4 regions of the Serratia sp. L9 genome follow, and region 2 is predicted to be linked to each of the others. Evidence: predicted binding sites of a transcription regulator. Region 2 holds the regulator's gene; each other region holds the start of a gene.
What was found. Region 2 encodes CRP, which controls carbon source genes, mostly activating them, when cyclic AMP is high. Its sites were predicted from a motif close to ATGTGANNNNNNTCACAT; they were not measured.

Region 1 (5,823 bases), 650 kb from region 2:
TGTGCATGCTCGGCCCGTCCGAGAAGCCTTAAGATTGTGACAGCACGTTCACCTTGAACCATGGGTTCAAGGGTTACAGCCTGCGGCGGCATCTCGGAGATTCCCTTCACCTTTATTTTCAATGTGTTAACTCACTACAACTACAAGACGCGGATCTGGCACCATGTCATTTCAACCGCAGTTTTCTCAGCAGCGCCAAACCATTCGTAATGAAATCCGCCAACGACGCAGAGCCTTAACCCCTACTCAGCAGCAAAATTTTGCCCAGCGAATAGCGACCCGCGTCACACAGCATCCACACATTCAAGCGGCTCAATCGATTGCGGTATTTCTTTCTTTCGATGGTGAACTGGATACCGGCCCGTTGATTGAACAGCTATGGCAACAGGGCAAGCGGGTTTATCTGCCGGTATTGCACCCGTTCAGCCCTGGCAACCTGTTGTTCCTGCGATATGCTGCAGATACACCGCTGGTTCGCAATCGCTTCAAGATCCTTGAGCCTGCGCTCGATGTGCGCAGCGTTTTGCCGGTATCGCAGTTGGATGTCGTGCTGACCCCGCTGGTGGCTTTCGATTCCCTGGGGCAGCGCTTGGGGATGGGAGGTGGGTTTTACGATCGTACTTTGCAGAACTGGCGGCAAGGTGGGCCTTACCCGATAGGCCTGGCACACGATTGCCAGCAGGTCAGTGCATTACCTATAGAGCAATGGGACATTCCCCTGCCCGAGATCATCACCCCCTCACAAACCTGGGCGTGGCAGAGTGCATCATAAAAAAGGCCGGATTGCTCCGGCCTTTTGTCCATCGTATACCGCATCGTAAATACCCTGTGAATTTCACGCTGCCGCTAGGTATCTAGCTTACTTATCCCCGTAAGGGACGAAACCCACGGATGGGTTTCGTAATAGCAGATAACAACGCTGCAGCTTGAAAGACGGCGGGTAATTAGAGCAGCAGGCGGGCTCGAATTGTCCCTTCAATTGCTTTCATACGTTGCAAGGCAGCTGCCGCACGCTCGGTTTCCGCTTCGATGTCGATCACCACGTAACCGATTTCCGAGCTGGTTTGCAGATATTGAGCCGCGATATTCACCCCTTCTTCAGCAAAAATCTGGTTAATCTGCGTCAGGATGCCTGGGCGGTTTTCATGGATATGCAGCAAACGGCTGGAGTTCGGGCCATGGGCTGGCAGCGAAACTTCTGGGAAGTTGACCGCCGACAATGTTGAACCATTGTCGGAGTATTTCGCCAGTTTTCCAGCGACTTCGTCACCGATATTTTCCTGCGCTTCCTGAGTGGAACCCCCGATATGCGGCGTCAACAGCACGTTGTCGAATTCACATAGCGGCGAATCGAACGGATCGCTGTTGGTGGCGGGCTCTTCCGGGAATACGTCGATCGCCGCACCGGCCAGATGATTGCTGGCCAAAACCTTACACAGCGCCGGGATATCTACCACCGTCCCGCGTGAGGCGTTAATCAGGATCGCACCCGGCTTCATCAGCGCCAGTTCTTCATCACCGATCATGTTCTTGGTCGACAGCGTTTCCGGTACGTGCAACGTCACCACATCGCTCATATTGAGCAGATCTGACAGGTGGCGCACCTGCTGGGCATTACCCAAGGGCAGCTTGTTCTCGATATCGTAGAAGAACACTTTCATACCCAGGCCTTCTGCCAAGATGCCGAGCTGAGTACCGATGTGGCCGTAACCGATGATGCCCAGCTTCTTGCCACGGGCTTCAAACGAACCCACGGCCAGCTTTTGCCACTGGCCGCGGTGTGCCTTGGCGTTAGCCATTGGGATACCACGCAACATCAGCAGCAGTTCCCCCAACACCATTTCGGCCACGGATCGAGTATTGGAGAACGGAGCGTTAAACACCGGAACACCGCGTTTGGTCGCCGCTTTCAAATCAACCTGGTTGGTACCGATACAGAAACAGCCCACTGCCACCAGTTTCTCTGCGGCAGCGAAAACTTCTTCAGACAGATGCGTACGCGATCGGATGCCGATGAAGTGTGCATCACGGATGGATGCCTTAAGTGATTCGGTGTCTAATGCACCTTTGTGATACTCAATGTTGGTATATCCGGCAGCACGTAGATTATCTACCGTGCTCTGATGAACCCCTTCCACCAACAGGAATTTAATCCTGTCTTTCTCCAATGATACTTTTGCCATTTACCCGACCCTATGTTCAGACTTCAGAAGTGGCTGTTTCCCCTCCAGCTTCCACATTGCTGCCTGCTCGGCAACAACCTGAAATCAACAGCACGTCCTCCAACATAACAAAAATAACGCGCCCGGCAATACAAACGATTGCTTGCCCGTTAGCACAAGGCTCAGTGATGCCAGCGGTTTCTGGTGGAAAATGCCATTGGGAAAGAATTCGGCAGGAGCTTAGTGGAGGTTATTACCGTAATGTGACATATGTCACCAAAATTAACGGTTTTAAGAAAAGATGTTTTAAGACAAGAATTATGCGAAACGGGAGAGTCGCGCCAGGGCATCCTCTCCCAAAACTGTGTAGTACTTTATTTGACTACTTTCACACCATTTGGTGTGCCGACCAACGCAACATCGGCGCCACGGTTGGCAAACAGGCCGACGGTGACGACACCGGCAATCCCATTAATCTTGTTTTCCAGTGCGATAGCATCAAGGATATTGAGATTGTGAACATCGAGGATCACGTTGCCATTGTCGGTCAATACATTCTGGCGGTATTCCGGCAGGCCACCGAGCTTCACCAGTTCACGCGCCACGTAAGAACGCGCCATCGGGATCACTTCTACCGGCAGCGGGAACTTACCCAGTACGTCAACCTGCTTGGTTGAATCAACAATGCAGATAAACTGACGGGCAATCGCGGCAATGACTTTCTCGCGGGTCAGGGCTGCGCCCCCTTGATCATCTGCATCTGGCCATTGATCTCATCGGCGCCATCAACGTAGATATCCAACACATCCACTTCATTGCTATCGAAGACGTGGATCCCCAGGCTTTTCAGTTTGGCGGTGGAAGCGTCAGAGCTGGAAACAGCCCCTTCGATCTGATGTTTGACCGAGCCTAAAGCGTCAATAAAGTGAGCGGCGGTAGAACCCGTACCCACCCCCACGATAGTGCCCGGTTTCACGTATTCCAGTGCCGCCCAGCCTACCGCTTTTTTCAGTTCATCCTGAGTCATGATGTGTTCATTGCCTATATACGAAAACGTGTGCGTATTATAGGGTAAATCCCCGTTGGCACCTTAGGCTAAAACACACTTATTTAAGCTGCCGCACATTTCTCGCCTTCCGGATGAAACTGATCCACGCGCGTGCACCGGGATTTTTTCACCTGAAAAAACGTAAAAATGTGGCATAGTGCCTGAATCAACTTACTTTAAGGGATATCCACTGCGATGAAACGCCCAGACTATAGAACCTTGCAAGCGCTGGACGCAGTGATACGTGAACGTGGCTTTGAACGCGCGGCACAAAAACTTTGTATCACTCAATCGGCGGTATCTCAGCGTATCAAGCAGTTGGAGAACCTGTTCGGCCAGCCATTGCTGGTTCGCACCGTGCCACCACGTCCAACCGAACAGGGTCAAAAACTGCTGGCTCTGCTGCATCAGGTGGAATTGCTGGAAGAAGAGTGGCTGGGGAATGACAACGGCATTGATACACCGTTGCTGCTGTCATTGGCGGTCAACGCCGACAGCCTGGCAACCTGGCTGTTACCAGCGCTGAAACCGGTGCTGGCCGATTCCCCTATTCGCCTGAATTTGCAGGTAGAAGATGAAACCCGCACCCAGGAACGCCTGCGCCGGGGGAGGTAGTTGGGGCTGTGAGTATCCAGCCGCAACCGCTACCAAGCTGCGTGGTGGATCAATTAGGGGCTTTGGACTACCTGTTTGTCGCCTCAAAAGCCTTTGCCGAGCGCTATTTTCCTAACGGTGTAACCCGCTCTGCCCTGCTAAAAGCACCGGCGGTGGCGTTTGATCACCTTGACGATATGCACCAGGCATTTCTCCAGCAAAACTTTGACCTTTCACCGGGCAGCGTGCCCTGCCATATCGTTAACTCGTCAGAGGCGTTTGTTCAGCTGGCACGGCAAGGCACCACCTGCTGTATGATCCCACACCTGCAGATAGAGAGGGAATTAGCCTCTGGGGAATTGATCGATCTGACGCCGGGCCTGTTCCAGCGCCGCATGCTGTTCTGGCACCGTTTTGCTCCAGAAAGCCGCATGATGCGTAAAGTGACCGATGCTCTGTTATCGCACGGCCACCAGGTATTAAGGCAAGATTAGAACTCAGAGCGCAGCCCGTGCGCCCCGAGATAACACCGCTTACTGCGCAGCGTTGCGTTGCAACTCAAACACCACATCCACCTGATCGTCAAAGTGAATGGTCTGCTGCTCGTAAGTCTGCGCCGCATCGGCTTCTGGTGCGGCAGAGGCGGTTTTAAACATACGGGCTACAGGCATCGGCTGATAGTTGGCAACATGATAGCGAATGCTGTATACCGGCCCCAACGTGGCCTTAAAGCCCTGAGCCAATGAAGCGGCCTGCTGGGTTGCATTTTCAATAGCCTTCTGGCGCGCCTGCTCGCGATAGACATCCGGCTTCGCTACCCCCAATTCAACCGCACGGATTTCGTTCAGACCAGATTTCAACGCTCCATCCAGCAGCTCATTCAGTTTATCCAACTGGCGCAACGTCACCTGCACCTGGCGTACTGCACGGTAGCCTTTCAGCACCGACTCACCGGTTTTCAGATAGTCATATTCTGGCTGAGTACGCAGGTTGGCGGCACTGATATCTTTCTTTTCAATACCGTTTTTTTGCAGGAAGTCGAAGTATTGCGCCACGCGCTCATCGACCTGTTTTTCGCTTGCGCGGCGTCTTTAGAAGAAACGCTGACTTCGATCGCCAGCGTGGCAATATCCGGGGTGGCGTCTACGCTGGCCGTACCGGAAGTGACTACGTGCGGCCCTTCCGGCAGTTCTGCCGCTTGCAGCGCCAGCGGTAACGTTCCGAATCCAATCATTGCGGCCATGGCCAATACTTTCAGCTTCACAGTGTCTCCTTGAATAGCAAATTGCCTGGCATAAAACCTAACACATCCTTGAGGAGTTTAAATTCGGATTAGTGACAAACTCTTATAAATTGGCACCGTGCCAGGCCAGTTGCAACGCAATGGCCCACATAACCAATCCGACCAAAACGTTGATAATGCGCTGCGCCAGCTGGGTTCTCAGCCACGGGGCCAACCACGAAGCCAGCAAAGCCAGACCAAAGAACCAGATAATTGAAGCGCTGACCGCGCCAAGGGCAAACCACGAGCGAATATCCGGCGCCAGTTGCCCCCCAAGCTGCCAAGCACCACAAAGGTATCAAGATAAACATGTGGGTTCAGCCAGGTGACAGCCAGCATGGTGACCACAATACGCCAGCGGCTTTGTTTCATCTCTTCTGCCGCGGCCAAGGCTATATGTTGACTAAACGCGGTGCGGAAAGCTCCCCAGCCATACCACAGCAGGAAGGCAACACCGCCCCAGGTCACCAGCGTCAACAGCAACGGGAAGCTACTGAGCAAGGCGCTACCGCCGAAAATACCGGCACAAATCAAGGTGATGTCGCTTAATGCGCACAGCGCGGCAATCATCAGATGATACTGGCGGCGGATCCCCTGGTTCATCACAAAGACATTTTGTGGGCCAAGTGGCAGGATCATCGCGGCGCTCAAGGCAAAGCCTTGCAGATAGACGGTTAACATGGTGTGCCTTCTGGAAAAAAGCGCCGGGAATGCGGCGCATGCGGGTCGATACGCGC
Region 2 (5,823 bases):
TGGCGTCCGGTTCCTGTTCTTTGAGCAGCAAACGCAATGCCGTCTGTTCTTGCTCCAGCGCCTGATGGGCGTTTTTACGCAGTTGGCCACTCTGCCACTGGGGCCATAGCCAGATGGTGCCGCCAAACACCAGCACGCAACCAATAAGGGTGTCGATCAGCCGGGGGATCAGGAAATGGCTGCCGTCGAGTGCCAATATTTGCAACGTGTAGACCGCCGTAACGGTGAACCCCATTACCGCCAACCCGTAGTTCTTACGCAAGATCAGATAGGCCGCCAGAGTCATTGCCAGCATGATGCTCAGCGTTACATTCTCTGGCAGTTGCAGTTGTAACAGCCCGGCGGCAATCACCAGCCCGGCCAGCGTACCGAGCGCACGGTGCTGGATCCTTACCCGTGTGGCGTTATAGCCGTTCTGGCTGACCAGCATGATGGTCAGTAAGATCCAATAGGGTTTCGGCAGGTTGAAAATCATGCCCAGGCTGCTGCCTACCGCCAAGATCACCCCTAGCCGGGCCGCATTACGCAGGGCGTTGGATTTAAACGACAGGTAGCTGGCTACCGCAGGCCAGAACGGCAGGCGTGTCTGGTTGGCCATCAGGTTGCGGCGATACAGCGGGTGCTGGGTGCGCAGCAGGCGCGCTATGCGGCTGAAGTGATAATAACAGAACTGACCAACCGGATTATCGGCATGCTGAGCGGCCACTTTCTCCAGCGCGGCCAGCTCGTTCTTCATGCTGAAACGGGCAGAGTGCCGATGATAGAGAATATCGTCGGCCACTATGCGCAGGCGTGCCGCGATCACCTGGGCGTTACGGCGGATAATTGCTTCGGCCTGGCTCTGCTCAACCAGCTTTTGCACTTCTTCCGGCAGATGCAGGCTGACGGTAATGTGCTCCTGCAGATCGAGCGCTACCTGGAAAGTGCGGCGCAGGCGTTTTTGCTCCAGATTATTGGTATGGGGCAGAAAGTTGAGCTGCTGATACAGCAGGCTAATCAGGTCCATCACTTTCTGCTGGCGTTGCAGCAGCGGTGGCAGAGCAGTTTCTGGATCGGTGTGTTGAGTCAGCAGCGAGTATTTGGCTTCAAAATAGTCGGCTAGCTGCCGATAGAGCTGGTTCAGGGATTCGCGCATCGGCTGCTCTTTCCACAATTTGAACCAGAACCAGGTAAACAGCCCGTACCAGGCGGTGCCTACGGCATACAGCAAGGGGGCATGCCATATCGGGACGGTACCGGCCATGCTGAGAGAGAAGATGGCGGCAACCAGTGCTGCAGGCAGCAGGCGGGCATGCAGTGGGCTAATTTCACCACTGACACCAAGCAGCAGCGCCATAACCAGCATCAGTAAGGGGAGTGGGAGGTGCCAAAGCAGAGCCTGTTGCAGCAAAATGCTGCTGATGGCGAATAGCGAACCGCCAACCATCAGGCGTTTGAAAAAGCGTTTATGAGGCGTATCCAGCCCGGCGATATTACAGCAGGCGGGAACCAGCGAGAACATCATGCCCAATTGCAGGTTACCAATCAGCAGGCCAAAAGCCACCGGTAAACACAGCACCAGCGTTTGGCGCAGTGCATAGTTGACTTCCGGGTGGTAAATCAGGCGGCGCCACATGGTTTGCTATTCAGCAGGCAAAAAAACGGCGCATTGATGCGCCGCTTCTTCAGGGATTAACGTGTACCGTACACGACAATGGTTTTGCCGTGAGCGGAAATCAGATTCTGATCTTCGAGCATCTTCAAAATACGACCAACGGTTTCACGTGAACAACCGACGATCTGGCCAATTTCCTGGCGGGTGATCTTGATCTGCATGCCATCTGGGTGAGTCATGGCATCAGGCTGTTTTGCCAGGTTCAGCAAGGTTTGCGCGATGCGGCCGGTAACATCAAGGAAGGCGAGGTTACCCACTTTCTCTGAGGTAATTTGCAGGCGGTTTGCCATCTGAGCGGACAGGCGCATCAGAATATCCGGGTTAACCTGGATCAACTGGCGGAATTTCTTGTAGGAAATTTCAGCCACTTCACAGGCCGTTTTTGCCCTTACCCAGGCGCTACGTTCCTGGCCTTCTTCAAATAATCCAAGCTCGCCGATGAAATCCCCCTGGTTAAGGTAGGACAGGATCATCTCTTTACCTTCTTCATCTTTAATCAGCACCGCAACGGAGCCTTTCACGATGTAGTAAAGCGTTTCGGCCTTTTCACCTTGGTGAATCAGCGTACTCTTTGATGGATATTTGTGGATATGACAATGAGACAGGAACCATTCAAGAGTCGGGTCTGTTTGCGGTTTGCCGAGAACCATTCGCTGTTATCCTCTGTTGTTATCGCTGCCTTGTATCACAGGGGTCAGAGTTCCCTGTAAAACGTGCTTATAGCCTGGGGTTTTAGTTGTGGCTATCAACAGGTTTTGAGGCGTGTTATAGAAATACGCTTGTGCTCTAGCATATTAACTTGCGCGAAGTGCTGCAAGCTACATTCTGTTAACATACCAATATAGGGGCCTTTCCTTGGACATTTCCCTGAAATCGGTGACCTGGAAAGAGTTGTTGCGGCTCTGTTTGTAGCACAGAGTGAGGCGGGTGTCTTGTGTTGTCTCGCTTCAGCATGATTAGCGTCAGGTTCCGTTGCCAGTTTCTATACGAAAGCGTACCCTGTTTTTGAGAAATTAACCGGAGTGTACAAAATGCAGGCAAGAGTTAAGTGGGTGGAAGGACTGACATTCTTGGGTGAATCTGCGTCTGGCCATCAGATTTTGATGGATGGAAACGCTGGTGATAAAGCACCCAGCCCAATGGAGATGGTGTTGATGTCCGTAGGCGGTTGCAGCGCCATCGATGTGGTGGCTATTTTGCAAAAAGGCCGTAACGACGTTCGTGATTGCGAGGTGAAGCTGACCTCTGAGCGTCGTGAGGAAGCCCCTCGTTTGTTTACCCATATCAACCTGCATTTTATTGTTAGCGGCAAAGGGCTGACCTATAAGATTGTAGAGCGCGCGGTTGACCTTTCTGCCGAGAAGTACTGCTCCGTTTCGCTGATGCTGGGCAAAGCTGCCAACATCACCCACAGCTTTGAAATCCGCGAAGTAGCCTGAGCCTTACCAGGCGTAGCGCTGGCAATGAAGGCGCAATAAATCCAGAAATCGCCGCGCCGTTACGGTCAGTGGCGATTTCTGCGAATACAACACGCAATACTGTGCCTGCGGCAGGCTGTCGATAGGTAACGTCACCAGTTGGTGCTGCAAATTAAACGGCGCACTCATCGCCCGTGCCACGATGGTCAGATAGTTGGTCTGCATAACCATATTCAACCCACATACCACCGAGTCTGAACGTATAGGCGCGTGGATCAATTGCTGATAGAACGAGCCGAGCACCGATTGCAGTTGCTGGTAATACCCCATATCAGTTTCCGGTAATAACCATTTGGCCTCACAAAGCTCATCAAGCGATGTCGCCTGTCCCAGCGGATGGCCCTGGCGGGCGATGATGCAAAATGATGCGCTGAACAGCGGTTCGCGAACCAAATCTTCCAGGGGTAGCTCCTGGCTTACGGTGCCTACGGCAAAATCCAGACGCCCTTCGCGCAGGGCGGGCAGCAAGGTGGAAAGCTGCGCCTCGCGGATCAGCACATTGGCCTGCGGGAACGGCTGTTTAAAGTCTTCGACCAGTGCGGGTAATACCGTGAGTGCCAATAAAGAAGAGCAACCGATAGCCACGCTGCCTTGCGAATGCTGGTTCAACTGCTGGATCTCGTCGGCGGCACGTTGTAATTCTTCCAGAATCAACTGCATCCGCAGGGCAAATGCCCGGCCAGTTTCGGTCAGCGTCATCCCCTGGCTGCTGCGAATGATCAATTGGGTTTCCAGGATCTGTTCCAGTTCGCGGATGGTACGGCTCACCGCCGGTTGAGATTGCCCCAGCGCACGCGCAGCCCCGCGAATACTGCCGCTGCGGATCACCTGCTGGAATACCTTTAGCTGCTGTAACTTCGGTAAGTAGCGCATTCCTGTCCCTATCAGTAAAAAGTATCACCCCTTACAAAATTGTATCTTATGCCGCCATTAAAAAGCCGCTAGTTTCGATGTTGTTGATATAAGTGATTGTTATTAAAAATATAAAGTGATTCAGATCACACTATCATAATACGCCTGCCCTGCCGGAGGCTTACCTGGGTGATAACTTAAAGGAATATCAGCGATGAAAAATCGTTCACTGATGATTTTTTTGCTGTTTGTAGGTTATGTCGTGGTTTACATCGATAAAACCGTGATGGGTTTTGCACTGTTGCCCATCGAGCGTGAGTTTAATTTGCAGGCGGAACAGCTGGGTTATATCACCGGCATGTTTTTCCTGGCGTATTCGCTGTTCCAGATACCGGCGGGTTGGCTTAATGACCGCTTTGGCTTTAAGAAGGTGTTGTGCAGCTCGCTATTGTTGCTAGGGGGATTTGCCCTGTGCTTCGGCGTGTTGGGCTTCGGCCTGGGGCTGCTGGTCACCTTCCGTTTCCTGTCCGGCATTGGCCATTCCGGTTATCCATGTTCCTGCGCCAAGGCGGTGGTGGCGAATTTCCCGCTGGAAGAGCGGACGTTTGCGCAATCTATTCTGCTTTCCTCCGCCGGGTTGGCGATGACCCTTGGGCCGCTGGTGGCGGTGTACTGCCTGGATCATATCGGTTGGCGCGGTTCGTTCTCAGCCCTTGGCCTGCTGGCCTTTGTGATTGCAGCCTGCATCCTGTGGCTGGTGCCTAACCCCCTCAGGCGGAACGTGCTCAGCCGGGAGCGGCGGGAGTCACTTATAAAGCCTTGCTGAAAAGCCCGATTGTCCTGCTGCTGTTTGTGGCGATCTTTTGCATCAACATCCCTTCATACGGCCTGATGGCATGGCTGCCGAAATTCCTGGTCCAGCAGCGTGGAATGCCGATTGGCATTTCCAGCATGGTGGTGGCCGCCGGCGGTTTGGGGATCTGGATCTCTTCGCTCGGCACCGGCTGGCTGGTGGGGCGCTATCTGCAAGGGCGTGAGCCCCTGGTTATCTTTTTCAGCTCTTTACTCAGCGCACTGTGCATTTGGCTGGTGTTTACCAGCGAGTCGGCGCTGGCCGCCAGCCTGTTCCTGTTCCTCGGCTATATCTTCCTGATGGCGTCGTTCGTCACGGTGTTTACTCTGCCTATGAAGCGCCTGCCTACGGAAGTGATGGGAGCCGCGATGGGGCTGATCAATACCGGCGGGACATTGGGGGGTTTTGTCGCCCCGATCGCCATGGGGTATTTGATCACTCTCAGTCACGACTATATGACAACCTTTATCTTTTTAGCACTGGCTATGGTGGTTTCCGGGCTGGTGATCCTGCCGTTGGCTGGCAAGCCACGCCAACCGGCATTGAATTAAGGAGTGTGAAAATGAACATTGAAAGGCTGATCGCCAGCGTGGAACAGCAGGTAGTGCAATGGCGCCGTCATTTGCATGCCAACCCGGAGTTGTCCTTCCAAGAGGCGCAGACCGCCGATTATATTGCTGCACAACTGGCCAGTTTTGGCCCGTTGAAGATAACCCGCCCAACCCCCAATAGCGTGGTCGCTGAATTAACCGGTATGGCCCCAGGGCCATGTTACGCCTTGCGTGCCGATATTGATGCGTTGCCCATTCAGGAAGAAAGCGACGAATCTTTCTGCTCGACCAGGCCAGGGGTGATGCATGCTTGCGGCCACGATGCCCATAGCGCCATGTTGTTGGGTGCCGCCAGCGTGCTGTGCCAGTTGCAATCACAACTGCAGGGGTCGGTACGCTTTATCTTCCAGCATGCCGAGGAAGTCCCGCCGGGAG
Region 3 (5,823 bases), 990 kb from region 2:
ATCACCGAAAGAACGACGCGGAGCGCCAGCGCCTTCACGGCGTTCACCACCGTTGGACGGGCGGCCATTACCACGACGCTCACCACCGTTACCAGCACCACCATCACGACGCTCACGGCGTTCATGCGGCTGCGCATCACCCAGCAGTTGCATATTCATCGGCTTGTTCAGAATACGGGTACGGGTGAAGTGATTCAGGATCTCGCCCGGCATGCCTTTTGGCAGCTCGATGGTGGAGTGAGAAGCGAACAGCTTGATGTTACCAATGTAACGGCTGCTAATATCACCTTCGTTAGCGATCGCACCAACGATATGACGAACTTCCACACCGTCATCACGGCCCACTTCAATGCGGTACAGCTGCATTTCGCCAACGTCACGACGCTCACGACGTGGACGCTCAGCGCCACCGTCACGGCTGTCTGGACGCGAATCACGACGACGGTCGCTACCACGTTCGTCACGATCGTTGAACTCACGACGCTGGCGTGGTTTGAAGACCGGATCCGGTGGCAGGATCAGAGGACGTTCGCCCTGAGCCATTTTCAGCAGTGCTGCGGCCAAGGTTTCCATTTCCAGCTCTTCTGCCGGTTGCAGTTTAGCCAGCAGCGCACGGTACATATCCAGATCGCTGCTTTCCAGCTGCTGTTGTACTTTAGCGGCAAACTTGGCCAGACGGCGCTCACCCAGCAGTTCTGCGTTTGGCAGTTCTACTTCTGGAATGGTCAGCTTCATGGTGCGTTCAATATTACGCAGCAGGCGACGTTCGCGGTTTTCCACAAACAGCAGCGCACGGCCAGCACGACCAGCACGGCCGGTACGGCCGATGCGGTGAACGTAAGACTCTGAATCCATAGGGATATCATAGTTTACTACCAGGCTGATACGTTCAACGTCCAGACCACGCGCAGCAACGTCAGTGGCGATCAGAATATCCAGACGGCCATCTTTCAGACGCTCCAGGGTTTGCTCACGCAGTGCCTGGTTCATGTCACCGTTCAGTGCCGCACTATTGTAACCACTGCGCTCCAGCGCTTCGGCCACTTCCAGGGTTGCATTTTTGGTACGTACGAAGATGATCGCAGCGTCAAAGTCTTCTGATTCAAGGAAACGAACCAGCGCTTCGTTTTTACGCATACCGTGCACCGTCCAGTAGCTCTGGCTGATGTCTGGACGAGTCGTGATGCTGGACTGAATGCGTACTTCCTGCGGCTCTTTCATAAAGCGGCGAGTAATACGGCGGATCGCTTCCGGCATGGTTGCAGAGAACAGCGCGGTCTGATGTTCAGCCGGGATCTCCGCCATGATGGTTTCAACGTCTTCGATAAAGCCCATGCGCAGCATTTCGTCGGCTTCATCCAACACCAGGCCTTTCAGGCTGGAGAGGTTCAGGGTGCCACGCTTAAGGTGGTCCAGCAGACGGCCTGGCGTCCCTACGACGATTTGCGGGCCCTGACGCAGAGCGCGCAATTGCACGTCATAACGCTGGCCGCCGTATAAGGCAACCACGTTCACGCCATGCATGTGTTTAGAGAAATCGGTCATTGCTTCAGCAACCTGAACCGCCAGTTCGCGGGTAGGTGCCAGCACCAGGATTTGTGGTGCTTTCAGGGCTGCATCTAAATTGTGCAGCAGTGGCAGCGAGAACGCCGCAGTTTTACCACTACCGGTCTGTGCCATGCCCAGCACGTCGCGGCCGTTCAACAGGTGAGGAATACACTCAGCCTGGATCGGTGATGGTTTTTCGTAGCCCAGATCGGTCAGAGCAGCGATAATAGGAGCAGACAGCCCCAGGTCAGCAAAAGAGGTTTCAATCTCAGTAGTCATGTACACGTGCCTCATTAATAATGGCTGCCAGTCTACATAACTCGTCGAGAAAATTTTCAGTCATTTTCATTGAAAAGTGTGAACCGGCTCAAATTAGATTATAAAACAGACAAAAAAGCCCTCGCCCGCTAAGGCGATTACTTTGGTTAAAAACCAATGTATATCAGGCTGATTACCCTTAATTTTTCAAGTTACCGCTGCGTTAGCCGCTCTCTCTCACCCTCGTCACTTAGTCAACTAAGCTCCCAGGGATCCGTTCGATTGCCGCCTTGCCGCAACCCGAAATCTATTGGGTATAGTGTCCGTCAGCTATTGCTGGTCCGATTCCGATAGGTCGTCTTGTTCTTGGCCTAATAGCGCCAATTCCAACAATGCATAGCGGTGCTCAACAAAGTTATGAACGTTGTTAGCCACCGTCAGTTTGAACAGCGCCGAAGCGGTGTCCTTGTCCCCCAGACTTAGGTAATGTTTACCTAAATAGAAGTCAGTTTCACTGAGATGCTCAGCGAGCGAAGTGTTATCCGTTGCATCTGCCTTGAGGCTTTCCATCAGCGTTTTTTCGCTGATTTTGCCCAGGTAGAATTCGACAATATTCCATCCCCATTGCCCTCTGTCCGCTTTGTCAGAACGTTGCTGAAGCGCAACGATGGCTGCCTTGGGATCGATTTCTCTTTCCACCAGGTAAAGCCATAACGAACGGAAGGGATCGTTTGGGTCGTCTTGATAAAACGCCTGCAGATCATCCTGCGCCAACGGGAAGCGGCCGCCATAATACAGTGCGATGCCCCGGTTTAAACGCGCGTAGTTATAAGTTGGATCAAGCTCTAGTACAGAATCAAACGCTTCATAGGCAGCATCAAAATTGCCTGCCTGCGTTAAGTAAATGCCCAGGTAGTTGAAAACTTCCGGCATATCAGGACGTATCGCCAGCGCTTGCGAAAAATCGTTGCGCGCTAGTGCACGTAGCCCGAGGCTATCATACAGCACACCGCGCTCATATAAAAGCTGCGCGCGCTCATCGTCCGTCAGTGCCCGGCTGGCAAGTATTTGTTCCATGCGCGCCAAGATCACTTCCTGCTGCAGTGTTGGCTGCAAAGGAATAGCCAGAACTTCGTCTTTACGCCAATCATGGTTGCTGCATCCTGCCAGCATGAGTGCTGTCGCAACGTAACACCAGCGCAAGAAAGGCTTCATTTCCCACTCCCGAAGACAAACATTGGATGAACGTCCTGTCCTCCGCTTGCTAATACGCGAGTATCCTACCCACGCGATAAGAACAGCCCCTGCCTTGCGGCAGGGAGCTGTAAAACTTCTGATACAGTTACTCTGCTTCTGGTGCAGGAGCCGCAGACGCTTCTGGCGCTGTCGCTTCTTTGATGCTCAGGCGTACACGGCCCTGGCGATCAACTTCCAGTACCTTAACCGGCACTTCCTGGCCCATCTGCAGGTAGTCGGTCACTTTCTCTACGCGCTTGTCTGCGATTTGAGAGATGTGAACCAGACCTTCCTTACCGCCGCCGATGGCCACGAAGGCACCGAAATCAACGATACGGGTTACTTTACCCTGATACACACGACCAACTTCGATCTCAGCGGTGATCTCTTCGATGCGACGAATCGCGTATTTCGCTTTATCGCCATCGGTCGCTGCAATCTTGACGGTACCATCATCTTCAATTTCGATAGTAGTGCCAGTCTCTTCGGTCAATGCACGGATAACAGAACCGCCTTTACCGATAACATCTTTGATCTTGTCTGGATTGATCTTGATGGTGTGAATACGTGGTGCGAATTCAGAGATATCACCGCGTGGCGTGCTGATTGCCTGTTCCATCACGCCCAGAATGTGCAGACGCGCACCCTTGGCCTGGTTCAGAGCTACCTGCATGATTTCGCGGGTGATGCCTTCAATTTTAATGTCCATCTGCAGCGCGGTGATACCTTCACGGCTACCGGCCACTTTGAAGTCCATGTCGCCCAGGTGATCTTCGTCACCCAGAATATCAGACAGAACCACAAAGTTTTCTTCTTCTTTCACCAGGCCCATCGCGATCCCCGCAACGGCTGCCTTGATAGGCACACCTGCATCCATCAGCGCCAGAGACGCGCCACAGACGGAAGCCATTGAAGAGGAACCGTTGGATTCAGTGATTTCAGACACCACACGTACGGTGTACGGGAAATCTTCTGGTTTAGGCATCATAGCCAATACGCCACGTTTTGCCAGGCGACCATGACCGATTTCACGACGCTTCGGTGAACCGACCATGCCGGTTTCACCTACCGAGTACGGAGGGAAGTTGTAGTGGAACAGGAAGCTGTCGGTTTTCTCGCCCATCAGCTCATCGATATTCTGTGCGTCACGCGTGGTCCCCAGCGTGGCGGTAACCAGCGCCTGAGTCTCACCACGGGTGAACAGTGCAGAACCGTGAGTACGTGGCAGAACGCCAGTGCGCACGTCCAGACCACGGATCATGTCTTTTTCGCGGCCATCGATACGTGGCTCGCCACGCAGCACACGGCTACGTACGACGTTTTTCTCGACGCTGCCCAGGATGTCTTTGATTTCTGACGCATCCAGCGTTTCGTCTTGTGCCAGCAGAGCTTCCACTACGCTGTCTTTGATCGCATCAACCTGCGTGTAACGCTCTTGTTTCTCGGTGATGTGGTAAGCATCGCCCAGACGGCTTTCTGCCAGTTCGGCCACGCGCGCATGCAGCGCTTCGTTGATCGCAGCAGGCTGCCAGTCCCACTTAGGCTTGCCAGCTTCAGCAACCAGAGCATTAATGTTTTCGATAACCACTTGCTGTTGATCGTGGCCGAATACCACAGCGCCCAGCATCTGATCTTCGCTCAGCACGTCTGCTTCGGATTCAACCATCAGCACTGCGCCAGCAGTACCGGCAACAACCAGATCCAGACGGCTTTCTTTCAGTTCGTCGGTAGTTGGGTTCAGCACGTACTGATCGTTGATGTAACCTACGCGTGCACAACCGATTGGGCCATTGAAAGGGATACCGGACAGGCTCAGGGCAGCAGAAGCGCCGATCATCGCAACGATGTCTGGGTTAACCTGCGGGTTAACAGAAACCACGGTCGCAATCACTTGCACTTCGTTCAGGAAACCTTCTGGGAACAGTGGGCGAATCGGGCGGTCGATCAGACGGGAAGTCAGGGTTTCGCCTTCGCTCGGGCGGCCTTCGCGACGGAAGAAGCTGCCTGGGATACGGCCAGCAGCGTAGGTACGCTCCTGATAGTTCACGGTCAGTGGGAAGAAACTCTGGCCTGGTTTGGCTTTCTTCTGGCCCACAACGGTGACGAATACTGCGGTGTCATCCATGCTCACCATAACGGCGGCAGTGGCCTGACGTGCCATCATACCGGTCTCGATAGTAACGGTGTGTTGGCCATACTGGAATTTGCGAATAATCGGTGTCAGCAAAATTTAACCCTTAATTGACGGCGCGCAATCGTTTTGACGACTCGACACGCCAGTGACTCACTGACCTTCACCCTACATCCTCGCGACTAATGACAATCCTTATCCCAGCCTGAGATAAAGCCTCTCATTAGCCGCGCGAACCTCTGTAACGGAAGATCCTCGTTAATACATTAACCTGATTTGCTTATGCTTCCTAGAAGAAAGGGGCCAAATTAGGCCCCTTTCCACTGAAACTTGCTCGATTAGCGACGCAGGCCCAGACGCTCGATCAGGCTGGTGTAACGTGCTACATCTTTACGCTTCAGGTAGTCCAGCAGCTTACGACGCTGAGAAACCATACGCAGCAGACCACGACGGCTGTGGTGATCTTTTTGTGCTCTGAGAAGTGGCCTTGCAGATGGTTGATCTGCGCAGTCAACAGGGCAACCTGAACTTCGGTAGAACCGCTGTCGTTAGTACCACGACCGAAATCAGCTACGATTTTAGCTTTAGCTTCAACACTTAGAGACATTGTCATACTCCAGATTATAGATAATAAATACAGGCGCCGATCT
Region 4 (5,823 bases), 210 kb from region 2:
TCCTTCCAGCTCAAGCACGGGTTTTCTCTTGAGTATTACGCGCAGGACAAAGTAATAGACGATGCCGATTGCCAGCCAACTGAGGCCGAGGGTCTTGGCTTCAATATCCATTTCGTACAGCACAAAGCCGATGATGGCCAGACCGATCAGCGGGAACAGCAGGTGCTTCACCCAGGCGGTGGATTTCTGGCGGATGATATAATGGTTAATTACCGACAGATGCAGAATTAAAAAGCCCATCAACGCACCGAAATTCACCAAACGGCTCAGGTTGTCGATGCTGCCATTAAAGTACAGCCCAGACCCCAGTGAGATAACCGCCACCAGCAGGGTACTGACGTAAGGCGTTTTAAAGCGGGGATGCACCTTGGCCAGGATCTTCGGCAATTGGCGATCGCGGCCCATGGCGAACAGGATCCGTGAGATGGCGGCCTGTGCGACCAGCGCATTGGCGATCCCCCACGAGAGTGCGGTCGCCCAAATGGTGGCCTGTTTTAGCCAGGAACCGCCCGCTAGACTGGCAGTGTCATAGAATGCGGTATCCAGATTGGTGAAGTTTTTGCCTGCTGCCAGATCGGCGGCGATCCAGGTTTGCAGGATAAACAGCGTCCCCACCAGCAGCAGTGCGTACAGCGAGGCTTTCCCCACCGCATCGGCTCCCCCTTTGCTCTCTTCAGACAGCGTTGAAATGCCGTCAAAGCCCAGGAACGACAGCACCGCGATCGAAACGGCACCCATCACCAGCGGCAGGCTGAATTTCTCGGCATTGTAGAGCGGATTCATTGTCAGGCCGCCGGCACCTTCACCGGAATAGAGCGCAGTCAGACCCATAACGACAAAGAGGGTCAGGATCACGATTTCGGCAACCAGAATATAGCGGTTGGCCCTGGCGGTGAACTGAATACCGACCAGGTTAATCGCACTGTTGATCACGATAAACGTCACGATCCATAACCAGGCCGGGACGTCTGGCAAGATCGGGCCTAGCGCCGCCGCGCTGACAATATACAGCAGCGAAGGAACCAAAATATAATCCAGCAGTATCAACCAGCCGGCAAAGAAGCCGACGGTTTCATGGATGCCACGCTGTGCGTAAGCGTAGACCGAGCCGGAAACCGGGAATGCGCGGGACATCGACCAATAGCTCATGGCAGTGAAGAACATTGCCACCATGCCGATCAGGTAGGCCAGCGCCACCATGCCCTGTGCGCCTTCCCAGACATAGCCGAATACGCCAAATGGCGCGATCGGCACCATAAAGATCATGCCGTAAATCACCAGATCTTTCAGGGTCAGAGTACGGTGCAACTCCTGCTTATAGCCAAATTGTTCTACAGACATGGTTTGGCTCCTAATCCAGCTGGATATTTAATTGCTCTGCAACGCTGCGTGGCAGAGCGAAGCGGCAGGTTTTCAGCGGATCCACCACCTGGCAGATTTGCAGATCGCCAGTAATGCTCATCAGGTTGATGGCGTCGGCCAGTGAGACATTGCTGTAATCCGCGACGAAGTGCGCCATATTGCGGGTGGCCAGTTGAGCGGCTTCATCCAGAGTTTCGGCTGAGGCAAGGGTGTAGAGCGCCTCTGGGGTGCTTATCATTGGGGTTGGCAACGCGCGGTTTTTTACCACCGTCAAATTCACCACCACTTCGCCAGGGATTTCCAGCCCACAGACTGAAACTTCGCCATCGCCCATCGCGGCATGCAGATCGCCAAGTGCAAACAACGCACCGGGAACGTTAACCGGCAGCCAGAGCGTGCTGTCTTCGGTGATGATTTTACAATCCATGTTGCCGCCGTGTGCATCCGGTGTGCCACAAGACACCGGCACGTCAGCCGGGGCAACGCCAATAACGCCAATCATGGGTTTTAACGGCCAGCGCACGCCGCCGGGCAGCAATGCGAAGCCATCTTCTAACGGCACGGTACGGATCTGCGGGTGTTGCAGCTCATCACCGAGCACGCCCAGACCTGGCGCGGTGACCATGACTGCCTGATGGCTACGGGGCGTAATGCGCTTAATCTCTACGCGCAGTACATCGCCAGGCATCGCATCCTGCACATAAACCGGCCCGGTTGCCGGATTAATACGGCTCCAATCCAGTTCGGTAAAGGCCGCCTGTTCGCAAGCAATCTGATCTTCGAAGCAGTCGCAGGTTTCAAAACAAACGTCGCTACCACTGACAATACTGGCCACAGGGGCATTATCACGCGACATGGTATAGACCACGTTCGTGCGGGGAATTTTTTCCATGGGGATTCCTGATGTTGTGCTGAGTTTTTATTATTAACGGCGTTAGTTTCAATTTGGCGATCCAATGCCAATCTCCTTGCCAGAATCAATTAATCACACCCGCAGGGGCGGAAGCAAGCACCGGAAAATACCGTCATAACGGGTATTTCGACCGCCTTGGCAGGAAATTCTTAAAAGTATTATCGCCACGATTTTTTACGTTTAAATGTGGCATTTATTTCCGCATAACCGATCGGTTGATCAGAAAGAAAACAGCATTGTTATCAGGAGAGAACGGGAATCAAATGAAAGTTATTACTTGCGATAATTGATATGAAAGAAATGAGAAATCGATTTTATAGCGTGAACAGCTATATATGTCGTTTTGCATCTTTGGTTATTTCCCTGGAGTAAGCTCCAGGGTTTAGGGGGAATTAACGATAGCCCTGATAAACTTCTGCTACCCGTGTGAAATACTCGGTCAAATAGTTGATACACACCTGAACCTTCAACGGAAGTTTGTCTTTTTCAGTATACAGGGCATACACCGGGCGCGGTTCAGAATGGTAGCGTTTGAACAGGATCTCTATCTCGCCGTTTTTGATTTCTTCTATTACCCACATCAATGGCACATAGGCGATCCCGGCCCCGGCCTTCAACCAGCGGATCATGGTTTGTGAATCGTTGGTCACGAAGCGCCCCTGGGGAGAAATACGCGTGCTGATCCCTTCTGGCGCCATCAGTTCAAACTCACTGTCTGGCCGCACGCTGTACTCCAGCCAGGAGAAGTTCACCATATCGCTGGGCTTTTGCGGCGTACCGTTCAGCGCAAGGTAGTTCTTGGCGGCGCAAACCACCATCGGCATTGAGCCCAGGCGTTTGGAGAACAGATTGGAATCGCGCAGGGCGCCGGTGCGGATCACCACATCCAGGCCATCGGCAATCAGATCCGGCGCCGGGATGCCGGTGACCAGGTTTACCTTCAGGCCTGGGTACTCTTGCAGCATTTCAGCGGTCATGATCGCCAGGACGTTTTGCGCCATGGTAGAAGAGCTGCCAATGCGTAATGTGCCGATGGGAGTATTGTTCAACGCATAAAGTTGTTCATGTACCTCGGTGGCCTCCTGCAGCATGCGGCGGCAACCCTGATAGTAGATTTTACCGGCTTCGGTCAGGCCGATACTACGTGTACTGCGGTTAAGCAGCTTCACCTGCAGATCATTTTCCAATTTGGATACTGTCTGGCTGATGGATGAAACGCTCATGTCGAGCTGGCGTGCCGCCGCAGTAAATGAACCGCATTCAACGACTTTGGCAAACACGGACATACGTTTTAGTCTTTCCATTGTTCACTCTGGCTTAAAAGTGATTTAGATCACAGATTGTTGATGAGTTGATAGTAAGCAGGCTAATATAACGCGTCGGGTATATCCTGCGTCTTTCTCGTCGTAACGAGAAATTCAGTGGATAAAAGACCTTCTGAACGCTTGGGCGTGGTCAGCTATGTCTCGGTACTCTGCCGTGGCCGAACGATCCCTCCGGTAATCCTGCATTTCCTTTCGCGGACGTATGTTCTGAGTTTACCCCTTTTTCAGGTTTGAGACCTTAGCAGGGTGCGCTTGACGTCCGCTCAAGATAATGTAAATGAAGTGTTAAATAAGAAGGGCGCAATCCCGGTGCAGTAAACAATCAAGGAAAAAGTATGAGTTTGCTTCCGGTTATGGTCATTTTTGGACTGTCGTTCCCGCCGGTATTTTTTGAGCTGTTAGCGTCGCTGGCACTGTTTTTTATCCTGCAACGCTTACTGCAACCGACAGGAATTTACGATTTTGTCTGGCATCCGGCGTTGTTTAATACCGCGCTGTATTGCTGTCTGTTTTATCTGATTTCTTGTCTTTTCGTTTGAGGTCGCAGTGAAAACTTTTTCATTAAAAATAACCCGGGTTGCCATCACGTTGGTGGTGATCCTGCTGGCGGCTATTGGGGTGTTTAAAACCTGGGCGTTTTACACCGAATCACCGTGGACACGGGACGCCAAATTCACCGCCGATGTGGTGGCGATCGCACCGGACGTTAGCGGCTTGCTGACGGACGTGCCGGTTACTGATAACCAACTGGTGAAACAGGGCCAGATCCTGCTGGTGATCGACCAGCCCCGCTATCAACAGGCGCTGGCGGAAGCCAACGCCGATGTGGCCTATTACCAGACGCTGGCGGCAGAGAAGCAGCGTGAGGCCGGCCGCCGTACGCGCCTGGGGATCCAGGCGATGTCCCAAGAAGAGATCGACCAGTCCAGTAACGCGTTACAGACCGTGCAACACCAATTGGCGAAGGCGATGGCGGTGCGCGATCTGGCCAAGTTGGATCTTGAACGTACCACGGTGCGTGCTCCAGCCGACGGCTGGGTAACCAACCTGAACGTCCATGCGGGGGAGTTTATCACCCGTGGCTCCACTGCGGTGGCGCTAGTGAAGAAAAACAGCTTCTATATTATTGCCTATCTGGAAGAAACCAAACTTGCCGGCCTGAACAAAGGCGACCGTGCAGAAATTACTCCGCTGGGCAGTAACCGCATTATGCACGGCACTGTCGACAGCCTGGCTGCCGCGGTAAATAACAGCAGCAGCACCGTAGACAGCAAAGGGCTGGCAGCTATCGACAGCAATCTGGAGTGGGTGCGGTTGGCGCAGCGCGTGCCGGTGAAAATCATTCTGGATGAGAAAGATCAGCAACACCCTTATCCGGCCGGGACTACGGCTACCGTGGTGATCACTGGCAAGAGCGATCGTAATCTCGACAACGGTTCACCTTTTACCCGATTGATGCATCGGTTGCGTGAGTTCGGCTAATGAACAGCCTAACCTTTAATCGACTCAGGTTTGCCTTCAAGCTTAGCTTCGCGATTGTTTTCGCGCTGTTTGTCGGTTTTCACCTTAACCTGGAAACCCCCGTTGGTCAGTGCTGACGGCGGCGCTGGTGGTGGCGGGTCCGGCCTTCGCCGCCGGTGGGGAACCCTTCTCCGGGGCCATTCGCTATCGTGGCTGGCTGCGGATTATCGGTACTTTTGTCGGTTGCTTTGTGGGTTTGGTGATTATCGTGATCTCTGCTCGTGCGCCGGTGGTCATGCTGATGCTGTGTTGCGGTTGGCTGGGGATCTGTACCTGGATTTCCTCACTGGTCAAAGTCGAGAACTCCTATGCGTGGAGCCTGGCAGGGTATACGGCCCTGATTATCATCGTCACTTCGATCACGACGTCTACCTCGTTGCTGGCCGCGCCGCAGTATGCCGTTGAACGCTGTAGCGAGATTGTGCTCGGTATTATCAGCGCGGTATTGGCCGACCTGCTGTTTTCACCTCGCTCGATCAAGGAGGACATCGATCGTGCGGTGGATCAATTACTGATTGGTCAGTACAGACTGATGCAGCTGTGTATCAGCAACGCCGACAAAGAGCTTATCGACCGTACCTGGAGCGATCTGGTGAAAAGCACCACCGCGCTTAATGGTATGCGCAGCAACCTGATGCTGGAGTCGTCACGCTGGCAGCGGGTTAACCGCCGCATGTTGGCGTTACACACCCTTTCTCTGAC

Region 1: serA (phosphoglycerate dehydrogenase) is a predicted target of CRP. The motif match lies at 2,424-2,441, and genes of this name have one in related genera.
Region 3: yrbN (protein YrbN) is a predicted target of CRP. The motif match lies at 1,904-1,921, and genes of this name have one in related genera.
Region 4: aaeR (HTH-type transcriptional activator AaeR) is a predicted target of CRP. The motif match lies at 3,597-3,614, and genes of this name have one in related genera.

Annotation. Positions count from the first base shown of each region.
Region 1 covers NZ_CP192591.1:2,191,357-2,197,179, reverse strand. The annotation lists RNA gene ssrS (6S RNA) at 1-104, shown strand, start outside; gene ACQ86O_RS10460 (5-formyltetrahydrofolate cyclo-ligase) at 164-772, shown strand; gene serA (phosphoglycerate dehydrogenase) at 945-2,183, opposite strand; partial or broken gene rpiA (ribose-5-phosphate isomerase RpiA) at 2,537-3,189, opposite strand; partial or broken gene ACQ86O_RS10445 (LysR family transcriptional regulator ArgP) at 3,406-4,298, shown strand; partial or broken gene ACQ86O_RS10440 (oxidative stress defense protein) at 4,338-5,068, opposite strand; partial or broken gene argO (arginine exporter ArgO) at 5,151-5,689, opposite strand.
Region 2 covers NZ_CP192591.1:1,542,567-1,548,389, forward strand. The annotation lists gene ACQ86O_RS07165 (YccS/YhfK family putative transporter) at 1-1,615, opposite strand, end outside; gene crp (cAMP-activated global transcriptional regulator CRP) at 1,672-2,304, opposite strand; gene ACQ86O_RS07175 (OsmC family protein) at 2,686-3,093, shown strand; gene ACQ86O_RS07180 (LysR substrate-binding domain-containing protein) at 3,097-4,005, opposite strand; partial or broken gene ACQ86O_RS07185 (MFS transporter) at 4,271-5,388, shown strand; partial or broken gene ACQ86O_RS07190 (amidohydrolase) at 5,400-5,823, shown strand, end outside.
Region 3 covers NZ_CP192591.1:556,181-562,003, forward strand. The annotation lists gene ACQ86O_RS02640 (DEAD/DEAH family ATP-dependent RNA helicase) at 1-1,827, opposite strand, end outside; gene yrbN (protein YrbN) at 1,817-1,897, opposite strand; gene nlpI (lipoprotein NlpI) at 2,137-3,021, opposite strand; gene pnp (polyribonucleotide nucleotidyltransferase) at 3,149-5,269, opposite strand; partial or broken gene rpsO (30S ribosomal protein S15) at 5,512-5,780, opposite strand.
Region 4 covers NZ_CP192591.1:1,756,247-1,762,069, forward strand. The annotation lists gene ACQ86O_RS08310 (APC family permease) at 1-1,341, opposite strand, end outside; gene ACQ86O_RS08315 (acetamidase/formamidase family protein) at 1,352-2,254, opposite strand; gene aaeR (HTH-type transcriptional activator AaeR) at 2,668-3,579, opposite strand; gene aaeX (p-hydroxybenzoic acid efflux pump operon protein AaeX) at 3,936-4,139, shown strand; gene aaeA (p-hydroxybenzoic acid efflux pump subunit AaeA) at 4,147-5,082, shown strand; gene aaeB (p-hydroxybenzoic acid efflux pump subunit AaeB) at 5,213-5,823, shown strand, end outside.